Regions from separate parts of the Paenibacillus sp. FSL H8-0260 genome, predicted to be linked through region 2. Evidence: riboswitches for the same ligand, from Rfam matches in the RefSeq annotation. Region 2 holds a riboswitch; the other holds the start of a gene.
The links. Region 2 has a riboswitch for S-adenosylmethionine ahead of MHI51_RS25730 (methionine ABC transporter ATP-binding protein). Riboswitches for the same ligand answer to the same signal wherever they lie in the genome.
Positions count from the first base shown of each region.

Region 1: linked by a shared signal. The riboswitch ahead of metA (homoserine O-succinyltransferase) and the one ahead of MHI51_RS25730 (methionine ABC transporter ATP-binding protein) in region 2 are both predicted to bind S-adenosylmethionine.

Region 1 is NZ_CP150298.1:1,978,371-1,984,543, reverse strand. It holds gene mqnC (cyclic dehypoxanthinyl futalosine synthase) at 1-384, opposite strand, end outside; gene MHI51_RS08480 (PLP-dependent transferase) at 1,012-2,184, opposite strand; gene metA (homoserine O-succinyltransferase) at 2,221-3,141, opposite strand; SAM riboswitch class I at 3,257-3,385, opposite strand; gene corA (magnesium/cobalt transporter CorA) at 3,783-4,718, shown strand; gene MHI51_RS08465 (HRDC domain-containing protein) at 4,806-5,822, opposite strand; gene MHI51_RS08460 (ROK family protein) at 6,033-6,173, opposite strand, start outside.
Region 2 is NZ_CP150298.1:5,796,763-5,802,935, reverse strand. It holds gene MHI51_RS25760 (Cof-type HAD-IIB family hydrolase) at 1-77, shown strand, start outside; gene MHI51_RS25755 (DUF456 domain-containing protein) at 136-621, shown strand; gene MHI51_RS25750 (polysaccharide biosynthesis protein) at 648-2,273, shown strand; gene MHI51_RS25745 (thioredoxin family protein) at 2,352-2,696, shown strand; gene MHI51_RS25740 (heme A synthase) at 2,799-3,782, shown strand; gene MHI51_RS25735 (Cthe_2314 family HEPN domain-containing protein) at 3,938-4,672, shown strand; SAM riboswitch class I at 4,775-4,910, shown strand; gene MHI51_RS25730 (methionine ABC transporter ATP-binding protein) at 5,013-6,029, shown strand; gene MHI51_RS25725 (methionine ABC transporter permease) at 6,059-6,173, shown strand, end outside.

The DNA.
Region 1 (6,173 bases), 3.1 Mb from region 2:
AATTCCGCGCAGTATATCTGTATAGTAGCTAAATGGAAGGTTAGGATTAGTTCCACCTTGCATAAGAATTTCTGTACCATTAACAGCAATCGTTTCAGCAATTTTTTGATAAATCGTTTCATCTGGCAGCACATAGCCTTCATCCGAGCCTGGTCTGCGGTAAAAAGCACAAAAACGGCAGTACACATCACATACATTCGTATAGTTAATATTACGGCCAATTACAAATGTGGCTAACGGGTCCGGATGCCAGCGTTCCATAATAGTGTTTGCAGCAGCACCCATTTTCTCAATTTCGTTGCTCTCGAATAGTCGGATGGTATCTTCCAATTGGAGACGGTCACCCCGCAGGGCTTTATCCAAAATAAGATCTATCGTACTCATCGTTCGCATCCTCCTTTTAAACCCTTAGGGATATGGTAGATTCACAAAATCACAAGAAAAATAACGTTGTCGTCCTTTAGAGATAACAACCGTTTCTCGTAGTAACATAAGGATAAAGTACAGTATGTAACTTATACCTTATATTTTAATAAATGAACAGTTCATTTCCTCATCGTATCACAATCTGAACAGCTTGAAAAACTTTTTACTTTCTTAGCAAGATACCATCCAGCAGAAAGAGTCCTTACATTGCTGCCTGCACCCGGTGAATCAAAATTCCTGGAGGCTGCCGGACACAGATGACGTTATTAGTTAGTATTTAGCCTTTGGAGCATAGTTATGGACTCCAGCGACGCTATTCCTTGACAAGAGACTCATGAAGGCAGGTTTTTAGCGCAATAGCTGCTGTGGAGTCCGTTAACATTCCAAATGTGTAATAATGCTGTGTCTAAGGTCAGCTGTGTCCAATAGCAAAAAGTCCAAAAAGAAGAGCTATCCCAGCAGCCAATTCCCGGCTTATGAGACAGCTCTATTTCATCCTGCGTCCAACACCAGCTCTAAATCAACGTTGAGATAGATCCTCGATATTTTCCAGCAATTCGGTGCCGATCTGGGTTGCCGTTACTTTTACTTCGTTTCGATTTCCGCCCGCGCAGCCTCCAAAGCATGACCAAGATCAGCAATTAGATCCTCCGCATGTTCAATGCCAACCGAGAAGCGCAGCAATCGATCATCTACACCCACCGCATTCCGAATTTCCACAGGAATATCGGCATGCGTCTGTACTGCAGGATAGGTCATTAGCGATTCAACCCCGCCGAGGCTCTCCGCGAAGGCAATAAGCCGGATATGACGAAGCAGAGGTTCTACGTATCTGGCATCTTTTAATTTGAAAGAAAAAATTCCGGTATTGCCCGAGGACTGGCGATTCTGGATTTCATATCCCGGATGATCCGGCAGGCCTGGGTGGAACACTTCCGCAATCGCCGGATGCTCTTGTAGATAGCGGGCAATTGCTAGCGCATTACTCTCGTGCCGTTCCATACGCAGGGCCAGTGTCTTCATGCCTCTCATCAGCTGATAACTGTCTGTTGGCCCAAGCACAGCGCCAATAGAGTTATGTAGAATCGCTATTTCAGCGGATAATTCAGCCCCTTTAGATACAATAAGACCAGCAAGAACATCATTGTGTCCGCCCAAATATTTGGTAGCACTATGGACTACAATGTCTGCACCTAATTCCAGAGGACGCTGGAAAAATGGAGTCAGCAGTGTATTGTCTACAATTGTGAGCAGCCCATGATGACGGGCCCAAGTAGCTACGGCCGCAATATCCGTAACCATCATCAAAGGATTCGTTGGCGTTTCAATAAATATCGCCTTCGTATTTGGAAGACGTGAAGCCTCAAGCGCATCCAAATCATTCGTGTCTACATAGGAAGCAGTGATTCCAAACTTGGACATAATTCGTTCCAACAAACGATAGGTCCCGCCGTAAAGATCCAGCGAAACGATCAAGTGATCGCCTTGCCCAAACAGAGTAAATATGGTTTGAATAGCTGCCATCCCAGAACTACAGGCAAAACCTGCATCACCAGACTCCAATTCCGCAGCCGCATTCTCTAGTACGGAACGGGTTGGACTTTTGGTACGGCTATAATCGAAACCTGTGCTCTGCCCAAGCTTCGGGTGACGGAATGCCGTAGCATTATAGATAGGAAAATTAATGGCTCCGGTAGCCGGATCTTCTTGTGAACCTATTTGTGCCAGTCTGCTTTCAATCCTAAGTTTGTCGTCCATGATAAATGCCTCCTAAATTGTAATGTAGCGCTGATCTTAATAAACAATCGGGTCGATATCGTAAGGTGTCTCTTGATATACATAGTAATTGAGCCAATTAGAGAATAATAAGTTGGCATGTGCACGCCACACTGCAGGAGGTGTTCGTTCTGGATCATCTTTAGGGAAATAGTGTTTCGGCAAGGCCATCTCCATGCCCCTCTCCAAATCACGATCATATTCCCATTTCAAGGATAATGGATCGTATTCGGAATGTCCGGTCACAAATATTTGTTTGCCGTCGGTCGTAGCTACTAGATACATACCAGCTTCTTCGGATTCCGCCAGAATCTGCAGATCTGGATTGCTCTCAATATCTTCGCGGGAGACATCGGTATGACGGGAATGCGGTACATGGAATACCTCGTCAAAGCCGCGCAGCAATTTAATGTTATTTTGATTAATCGTATGGGAGAATACTCCAAAACATTTTTCAGGCAAAGCCACTTTACGAACACCAAAATGATGATACAACCCTGCCTGTGCCGCCCAACAGATATGCATGGTCGAGGTCACATTATCCTTGCTCCATTCAAAAATCTCTTTTAGCTCTTCCCAATAGGATACTTCCTCAAACTCCATTTGCTCTACGGGTGCTCCTGTAACAATAAGACCATCCAAACGGCGGTGGCTGATCTCGTCAAAAGTTTTGTAAAAGCTTCTCAAATGCTCAGCAGAAGTATTCTTAGAAGTATGTGAGCGTGGATGCAGCAAGGTAACGTCAACTTGTAGCGGTGAATTTCCTATTAAACGCAGCAATTGAGTCTCCGTCGTTTCTTTAGTCGGCATGAGATTCAGAATAGCAATCCTTAGTGGGCGGATATCCTGATGGAAAGCCAAACTATCATCCATCACAAAAATATTTTCACCGGATAGTATTTCTTTTGCTGGTAAACTGTCGGGAATTTTAATTGGCATTGTCTTTCCACTCCTTAACTGTATTTAGGTTATGTTGTCACATCGCGGCTTTCTGAACAATAAAAAGACCTTTCTCGGAAAACGAGAAAGGTCATATCTACAGTCATATGCGCCTCTCTCATCTGCCAGAAACTTTTGGACGAGGTTAGTCGTCAGCAAAGTTCCGCAAGAATTAGCACCGTGCGTTCACACGCCGGTTGCCGGGTTTCATAGGGCTAGTCCCTCCACCTGCTCTTGATAAGATTTAGCTGTATTCAATTAAATTTCTTTAAAATTTACTTTAAATCATGAACCTCCTTTTCGTCAAGTCCATACAATGCTGAAGTAGCCTCAAAGTAACAATAAATTTGCTTGAAAGAGGCATACTCCGTTGTTATACTAGACAAGTATTTCATACCTGAACGAAAAGAAGAGGTGAGAAGAAGAATGGAAGGCGACCCGAGCTCGCAATTAAGTGTACAGAATGAGCAACCACACAGGATAATCATCAGCTTGCCGGCGGCGGGAGCAGTTCTTCTTCATGCCCTCGAATCGTCATTCGGCCTCTTGTATTGATTGTAACGCCGGCCAAGCTGATTTTTTTCTCTGTGCTTAATTAGCAGTCCCTGGTGAAGACCCGGGGATAGAAGGAGTGGAATCAGATGAAAATCCGGCTGGTGAATGCAGGGGTTTTTACACCTATTGATGAAATTGATGAAACATTGACACCCCCAACAGAAGGGTTCTATTGGATTGATGCAGATGTGGAGGATTTGGAGCTGCTTCAGCCCCTGTTCAACCTGCATGATCTCGCTGTTGAGGATTGCCTTAGTGAAGAGGATCAACGTCCAAAGATCGAAATATACGAAAGTCATTACTTTATTGTTGTAAACAGCATCCGCTTTGATGATGAGGAAATCTTCCTGCGGGCGCTCAATATATTCTTGGGCAGACATTATATTATTACTGTAACGAAACAAAAGATTCACGAGCTACGCGTACTGAAGCCCATGTTATGGGAACAAGAGGTTAGCGAACCCGACCAATTCCTTTACCTGCTTATCGACCTTGTCGTAGATAATTATTTCTCCGTAGGTGACCGAATTGAAGCCCGGATTGAGAAGCTTGAAGAGGATATCCTAATGCATACCAAGAAATCTCATCTGAGTGAGATTATCGGTCTGCGAAGTGAGATCTTATGGTTAAAGAAGATGCTGGGACCTCAGAAAGAGGTTATCAATACCCTGAATAAAAAAGACCTCCGTCTGATTGATGATCAGCTGCAGAAATACTTTAGCGACATTTATGAAAATGCAGTTAAAATATCCGAAACCTTTGAGACGTACCGCGATCTCATGGGCAACTTACGTGAGGCCTACCAATCCAGTATCGCCAACCGCGCCAATGAAATTATGAGAGTATTTACCGCGATTACAACGATATTCATGCCTTTGACCGTAATTACCGGAATCTATGGGATGAACTTTGATCATATGCCGGAATTGCATACGAAATACGGTTATTTTGCCGTTATAGGTCTAATGTTGACGTTAGGCTGTGGGATGCTGTATGTATTCCGCAAGAAAGAATGGCTATGAAAATAAACGGACGAATAGGCAAGACGAAGGCCCTTTAACCCTATGGTGTAAGGAAGCCTTCGTCTTTTTGATATGATAAAAAAGCTACTAGAAACTGGTCGCCATGCCCACTTTAGGAGCTTGCTCCCGCCGGAAACGAATGCGGATCAGCCGCAGACGTTCATAATAGCTATCCAGCCCTTCTGCTGCTGAAAAATCCTCCCCATACACCTTATGCAGCACTGGCTTTAGAAAAAGATCTCCTACCTCTGCATAGGCATTCCATATCGCCTCCTGCTCATTCTGCGGCACATTTTTCAGTTCTACCTCGATCAATTTCTCCACGCAATAACCTTCTCTTTCCAGCTCCTCTACCGTCTCAATCAGTTCGCGACGGTTCACTCCACTGTTCACCTTAAGCTGTTCTAACCCTAACCCATTCTCGATCCCTTGCAGCAGAATTCGCCGTAATCGCAGTCTTTCTAGCTGTTTCTTATATTTGACCTCTTTCTGTTTATAGAGCCAGGATACAAAAGAATCCTCCTCAATTTCTTGGTGTACCCAATTCAAAGGAAAGGAATGTTCCCTTGCAGCCGTAGAGGTTATAGCCAACCAATCCGTGCCATATTGGGCTGCCTTTCCTTCCCCTACACCAGGGATCTGCAGCAGCTCCTCTGGTGTATGCGGCAAGAAAGTGCTTATCAAACGTAACAAACGATTGCTGGCAAGAATGTAAGGGGCTTTCCGTTCACTAGAAGCTCGGCTGCGGCGCCAAGCACATAACTCCTCATAAATAGCTTCGTTCCCATTATATTCACTGTAATATTGCAGCCTTAGCTGCTCCTGATTACGCCCGGTAAGGCCGTCTTCTTCATGAAATACGCCATCAATCAACGGCCGATAGCCATCCCCCATCTTCACCGCCAGCTCATGCCTGTAAACACAAAGCATTTCATTCCATGAACCACCCGCGTACCACAAATGCTCCTGTGTTTCCTCACCGCCTGAAAAATCACGCCAGCCCAGGCTCCACACTCCTTCTTCCTCTCCAATCCATAGCTGAGCGAACACCTCTTGATCCACCCCGGATATTCTGGATAAGCGATTCATAAATACAATTTGCATATTCATCCCTGCCTTTCTAGTCTTCAGCAAGCACTATACCTACCGGTCTGAGCTACTTATTCGCTGATGTGAATCCCACACTGTCAGACTCGGAAAACGCAAAAAAGCACCACTCTCACGATAAACGTGAAAGAGGTGCTCCCTCATTAAATGCTATACTGTTAGATCCTACAATACCATATATTTCCTAACAGTCAATATCTTTTTATACTAGTTCCTTGCCAAAGCTAAAGTTGCCAGTCCAATCGCACCTGCAAGTCCTGCATTATCTCCAAGCTGCGGTGGCACAACATAATTATCGATGTCGGTATTGAGCGCTGGATGCTGAACATAACCCTTCAGCAGCTCCTG
Region 2 (6,173 bases):
ATAATCAAGACGGGATTGCCGAGGTCATCCAAAAGTATATCTTTACCGAAGCTGCAGCCTCTGTAGGCAGCAAATAATAAAAGCAGTACTGCGAAGTGAATCCATGGAGCATTATGCTAGTAGGAGGTTAAGGAATTGACGATCCTGGGTTGGATTCTTATCATTGTTTTGTTTGCTGTAGGATTGGCAGGGGCTGTGTATCCCATACTGCCGGGTGCGTTAGCGATCTATCTTGCCTTTTTTGTATACGGCTGGTTTTTTTCTTTTGAGCCCTTTGGGGTTTGGTTCTGGATTATTCAAACACTGATCGTTGTAGTTCTTTTTGTTGCTGATTATGTTGTAGGAGCGTGGGGTGTCAAAAAATTTGGCGGATCACGTTCATCGATTATCGGGAGCACGATCGGGCTGATCTTGGGACCTTTTGTTATTCCAGCTTTTGGTCTTATCATTGGACCATTTCTAGGCGCTTTTATTGGAGAATTGATAGTGGGATCTTCCCCGTCTAAAGCTGCTAAGGTAAGTGTTGGCTCCATACTCGGCTTATTTAGCAGCACCTTGGTCAAAATCGTGTTGCAGGTAATTATGGTCGTCCTCTTTTTTATATGGGTCGCCCGGTTTTAATTTAACAGTGAAGAAGGGGAAAGAGTTTGTCCAAGAAAGAGTCTTTTGTTAAAGGCACGCTTATCCTTGCTGCTGCAGCTTTGGTGGCAAGGGTACTCGGGCTTGTCCAGCGTGTGCCGCTGGAGCATTTATTTAATGATGTTGGTAATGCTTCATTTACACAGGCAAACACAGTTTATTTAATGTTATTACCGCTGGCTACAGCAGGGATTCCAAGTACATTAAGTAAAATGGTATCTGAGCGTTATGCACTGAATAGACCAAATGAAGCTCAGCAGGTGTATCGGGCGGCATTAATCTTTGGTGTTGTAGTTGGCGTAATTATGAGCGCATTGTTATACATAGGTGCTCCTTATTATGCAGAATATGCAAAAGTTCCTGAAAGTACTTTGGCGATCCGGGCCATAGCTCCGGCACTCCTACTCTTCCCTTCTATTGCAATGATGCGTGGTTACTTTCAAGGGCGGAATAATATGATGGCTGGTGGCATCTCTCAAATTGTGGAGCAGATCGCGAGGGTATCTACCGCTGTTCTTCTGGCATTTGTATTGTTACAAAAAGGGTACGACAACACGTGGATGGCTGCTGGTGCATCATTCGGTAGTGTATTTGGTAGTGTTGGTGCGTTTGGTGTAATGCTCTATTACGCTATGAAATTACGGCGTAGCGAGGGGCAAACTGCGTTATACGAAACGAATGAAGCGAAGCTTCCTCTATTTGGAATTTATAAGGATATATTTAAATTATCCATTCCTATCGTTCTATCTTCAGTTACGGTTCCAGTAGTGAACTTTATTGATACATCTTTAATTGTACCGTTACTGAGTGGACAAGTTGGTGTAGCTGATGCCACACGTGCTTTGGGTATTTTCGGGAGTCGGGCACAGAGTGTCGCCGGGATTCCACCGGTTCTTTCTATAGCACTGAGCACATCACTTATACCAATTATTTCAGCTGCATATGCCCGTCGGGATGAAAAACATCTAAAAGGGCAAGTGACGTTAGCACTTCGAATCTCTATTTTAACAGGAGCACCGATTGTTCTATCACTCGTAGTTGCTGCATATTCAGTTAATGGTCTCTTGTTCAGTAGTTTAGATGGCAGTGGTATCGTAGCCATGCTTACTTTAGGAACGATCTTTCAGATTACGATGATGACAACGAACTCTATTTTGTTAGGTATGGGCAAATCGCGAATTTCCATGTATTATGTGTTAGCGGGTATTATTGTAAAATTAGTGGCAAGCTTATTACTTAGTAAGGTATTTGGCATCTACGGAATTATCGGTGCAACAGCACTTTGTTTCGTGGTCATTACTTTGCTTAACTTACGGATGCTGAAATCGATTGTGCCATTTGAAATTATGGGCAAACGTTGGGGCGGTTTCGCGATTGCGGTACTTGTGTCCGGCGGGATTGGTTATGGCTTGAATGAAGCTGGAATTTTGTTAACGGATCTGATGCCGGCACGTTTGGCGTTTCTGATCACTTGTCTAGTTGTAGGAGCAGCCGTTGTTGTTATTTATCTAGTACTGCTTATTGTGCTGGGCGTGCTGACTAAACAGGAAATCTCCAGTTATCCGCGGGCGCTGCAAAAATTATTGAATCCGCTGATGAAGTTACAGCCTGCACGTGTTCGTATGAGAGAATAGGTTTGACTTCTACACTGCATTTTGCTTCACTTAAAGAGTAGAAAATAGACAGATATTGAAGAAGGGACTGAGTAAATCATGGACAAAATTAGTTCTCCTGCTGAATTTCAGGTAGCCATTCAATCACCTCGATTAACAGTGGCCATCTTCAAGGCTGACTGGTGTTCGGATTGTAAATTTATCGATCCTTTTATCCCAGAGGTAGAGCAGGCTTATGCAGACCGCCTTACACTGGTTGAGGTAGATGTTGATGCCGTGGGCGATGTTAGCCAAGAACAAAATATTATGGGTATTCCAAGCTTCGTCGCATATTCGGATGGACGGGAATTGGTTAGATTCGTTAATAAATTGCGCAAATCCCGTGAAGAGATTGAGAATTTCCTTGATAAAGCGGTCCAAGTGCATCAAAGCCTTCAAAAGTAATTCCTAAGGAACCACCGCTTTCGCCTGTTTGTGCAAAAGCGGTGGTTTTTTGAAATATAAGTCTGGCTGCTTCTTCATTACTAAAAACTGCGGGTGATATTTTTGACGACAAATCAGTTGAAATGGCTTAGTTATCTTACTTGCCTTATCATGTTCCTTGCTGTACTCGGAGGAGCGGTAGTGACGAAGACTGGATCGGGCTTGGAATGCGGAAATGAATGGCCGCTCTGTCATGGGAAATTAATTCCGGCTTATACTATAGGCTCGATGATTGAATACACCCATCGCTTGTTTAGCGGTTTGGCAGGGTTATTCTCACTTGCCTCGATGTTTGCTTTTTGGCGTTATGCCCGTACTCGGCGCGATTTGCTGGGATATGCATTTATGACTTTATTATTCGTCATCGTTCAAGGTGGTATGGGAGCGCTTGCAGTAATTAAATCTCAATCCGCCGCTGTAATGGCGCTGCATATGGGTTTTTCTTTGATCGCCTTTTCGAGCGCTATGATGTTGGCTCTTGGAACCAAGAGATGGCATGAAGCACGCGAATATGATCATAAGCTGGAGGCTCAAAAGAAGCCCGTAAGTAAGGCTTTTCGCAATTTAACCTGTTTTACTGCCATCTATTCTTATATTGTCGTGTATATTGGAGCCTTTGTAAGTCATACGGATTCACAAGGCGGGTGTTCGGGTTGGCCGCTTTGTAATGGAGAATGGGTTCCGGAGCTTTCCGGAGGAGTAGGTGTTGTTTTTACGCATCGGATTGCGGCTTTAATCTTATTCATGCTTACTGCGCTGCTCGGGCATTTGGCATTTTGGAAACATAAGGATTATCCAGAGCTTAGAGCGTTAGGTATAGCTGCAGTACTGTTATGCTTGATGCAGGTATTTAGTGGGGCGGCTGTGGTTTACACTCTAGATAATGAAAGGCTGTACATATTTGCCGCTTTGGCTCATATTTTGCTGATTGCCAGTTTGTTTGGTGTCTTATGTTATATGAGTGTAAGAGTCTGGCAGCTAAATCGCGCGAGTAGTGTCGTGTCTGGAAAAAATGTAACGAACCCAATGATTCCACCGCCTTGGTAGAACATTCCCTCCGTGGATAGAGGCGCTTCACCCGCGGAATAATAAAGTGGAAATCGGTATATCGTGGAGCTGATTGGCCGATGCTTACGTCGCGAGTTTTGTACGAAGCAGTCCATGGAAGCAGACGCTGAACAAAACTTTAGGAGGACTGGGATATGCTGCGGGTATTACTTGGAGAGCCGCCTCGAAAGAACAGCGGTGTGTTGGCTGATGCGATGGAGAATATGGCCACTTTTGCAGCATTGCTGCGCAAGGAAATGAGTGCCCATGAGGATAATGACCATGAATACCGCAAGCTGGAGATTTGGACACGTGGGCTGATTTCCTCTCTGGATGAACTGGAGCAAAGTTGGTTCGCAGCCGCTTTTTACCGGAAATTAGTGATTGCGGGTTATATGGATGATATGACACCGGTGGAACAGGGCGATTATGCACGTTATGTTTATTTTTATAAAGATGGCTTTATCCGGGTTTTCTCTCTTCTGGACAAGCTTGGGACGGTACTGAATCATTTTTATGATCTCAAAACATCCAAATTAAAAACGCACTTTTCTTATTTTACAGTGCTGCGTCAGCTTCAATTATTGAATGTGCATCCTGCATTAGCGGATCAACTGGAAGAGATTAAGAACTCCTACCGCGATCCATTGGAGAATTTACGCAAGCGCAGAAATGCTGAAATTCATTATATGAATTCCGAAATGCAGGATGATTTGTGGCAGCGGCACCAAGGTCTGCATGACAAAATTCAGCTCGAGGATCTGGATAGCCATCTTGAGGATTTAAAACAATCGCTCGAAATGAACTGTAAGACATTAATCGCGGCATTCAGCTACAGCAATGAACAGCTGCGTAAGGAAATAAGCAAGGCAAAGAGCATAAAATCGTAATCGTTCAATATATTTCCTTTTGACAAAAATAGATAAACTCACTATACTTATGCTTGCATTAAAGTATGTACGATTTCAGAAAAAATATAATTTCATAACTTTATCTTATCGAGAGCGGCGGAGGGATAGGCCCGATGAAGCCCGGCAACCGATTTGTATCCAGCGCGGGAAGCGTTGTACAAATGTCATGGTGCTAATTCCTACAATGGCGCAGGTTGCGGTCGTTGGCAGATGAGAAGGCATTGTCTTAATAAACCCACAGAGCCTCTTGCGATCTGCATCGATCGTTAGAGGTTTTTTTGTATAGAATAAGTGAAGTATAAAGGGGGGGCGACGAGAGTTGATTAATCTAAAAGGGATAACAAAGATTTATGGAAAAGGGAGTAATGCGGCAACAGCACTTTCTGGATTGAATCTGTCCATCGAGAAAGGTGAAATATTCGGAGTCATCGGCCACTCTGGAGCCGGGAAAAGTACATTGATCCGTTGCATTAATCTGTTGGAACGTCCGACAGAAGGAGAGGTCTGGGTAGACGGTGTTGAGCTAACCAGTCTTAACCAAGGTCAGCTGCAGGAACAGCGGCGCAAGATTGGGATGATTTTTCAACATTTCAATTTGCTGTCTTCGGCGACCGTATACGATAATATTGCCTTTCCACTGCGCCTTGCAGGTACATCTAGAACAGCTATTGATACAAAAGTCAAAGACCTGCTCGCTCTAGTTGGGCTTGAAGAACATAAAGATAAGTTTCCTTCTCAGTTATCTGGAGGACAAAAGCAGCGGGTCGGCATCGCCCGGGCACTAGCCAGTGACCCTGATGTGCTGCTGTGTGACGAGGCCACTTCTGCGCTCGATCCCCAGACAACGGACTCCATTCTTAAGCTGCTGCTCGATATTAATAAAAGATTCCATTTGACCATTGTGCTGATCACACATGAAATGCATGTAATCCAGAGCATCTGCGACCGTGTCGCGGTCATTCATGGTGGTGGGATTGTTGAGCAAGGCAAAGTTACAGAGGTATTTCTCAAGCCGCAGCATGAGGTTACACGCGATTTCATCCGCAGTGAGACACAGAATGAAGGACCTCTTCGAGTGGCGCTTGATGCTGCTGCCGGGGATAACTCTCAAGCTGTCAAAATTACTTTTTTCGGAGAAAAAACTTACGGCTCGGCACTATCCGATGTCGTGCGTGATACGGGTGTAAGCTTTGCAATCTTACATGGTACCATTTCAACGATTAAAGATGTGCCTTATGGACAGATGATTGTGCGGTTCGAAGGGCCAGCTGAGGCGATTGCTGTAACGATCTCCAGGCTAATTGCTCAAGGCCTTGATGTGGAGGTGATTTCGTAATGAATTTTGCAGATCTAAATTGGCAAGAAATGATGGATGCTACGGTTGCTACTATAAAAATGATATTTTTTTCCGGATTGTTCACAATTATTCTTGGTTTACCACTCGGAATTCTATTGTATTTATGGGGGAAATCGAATAGTA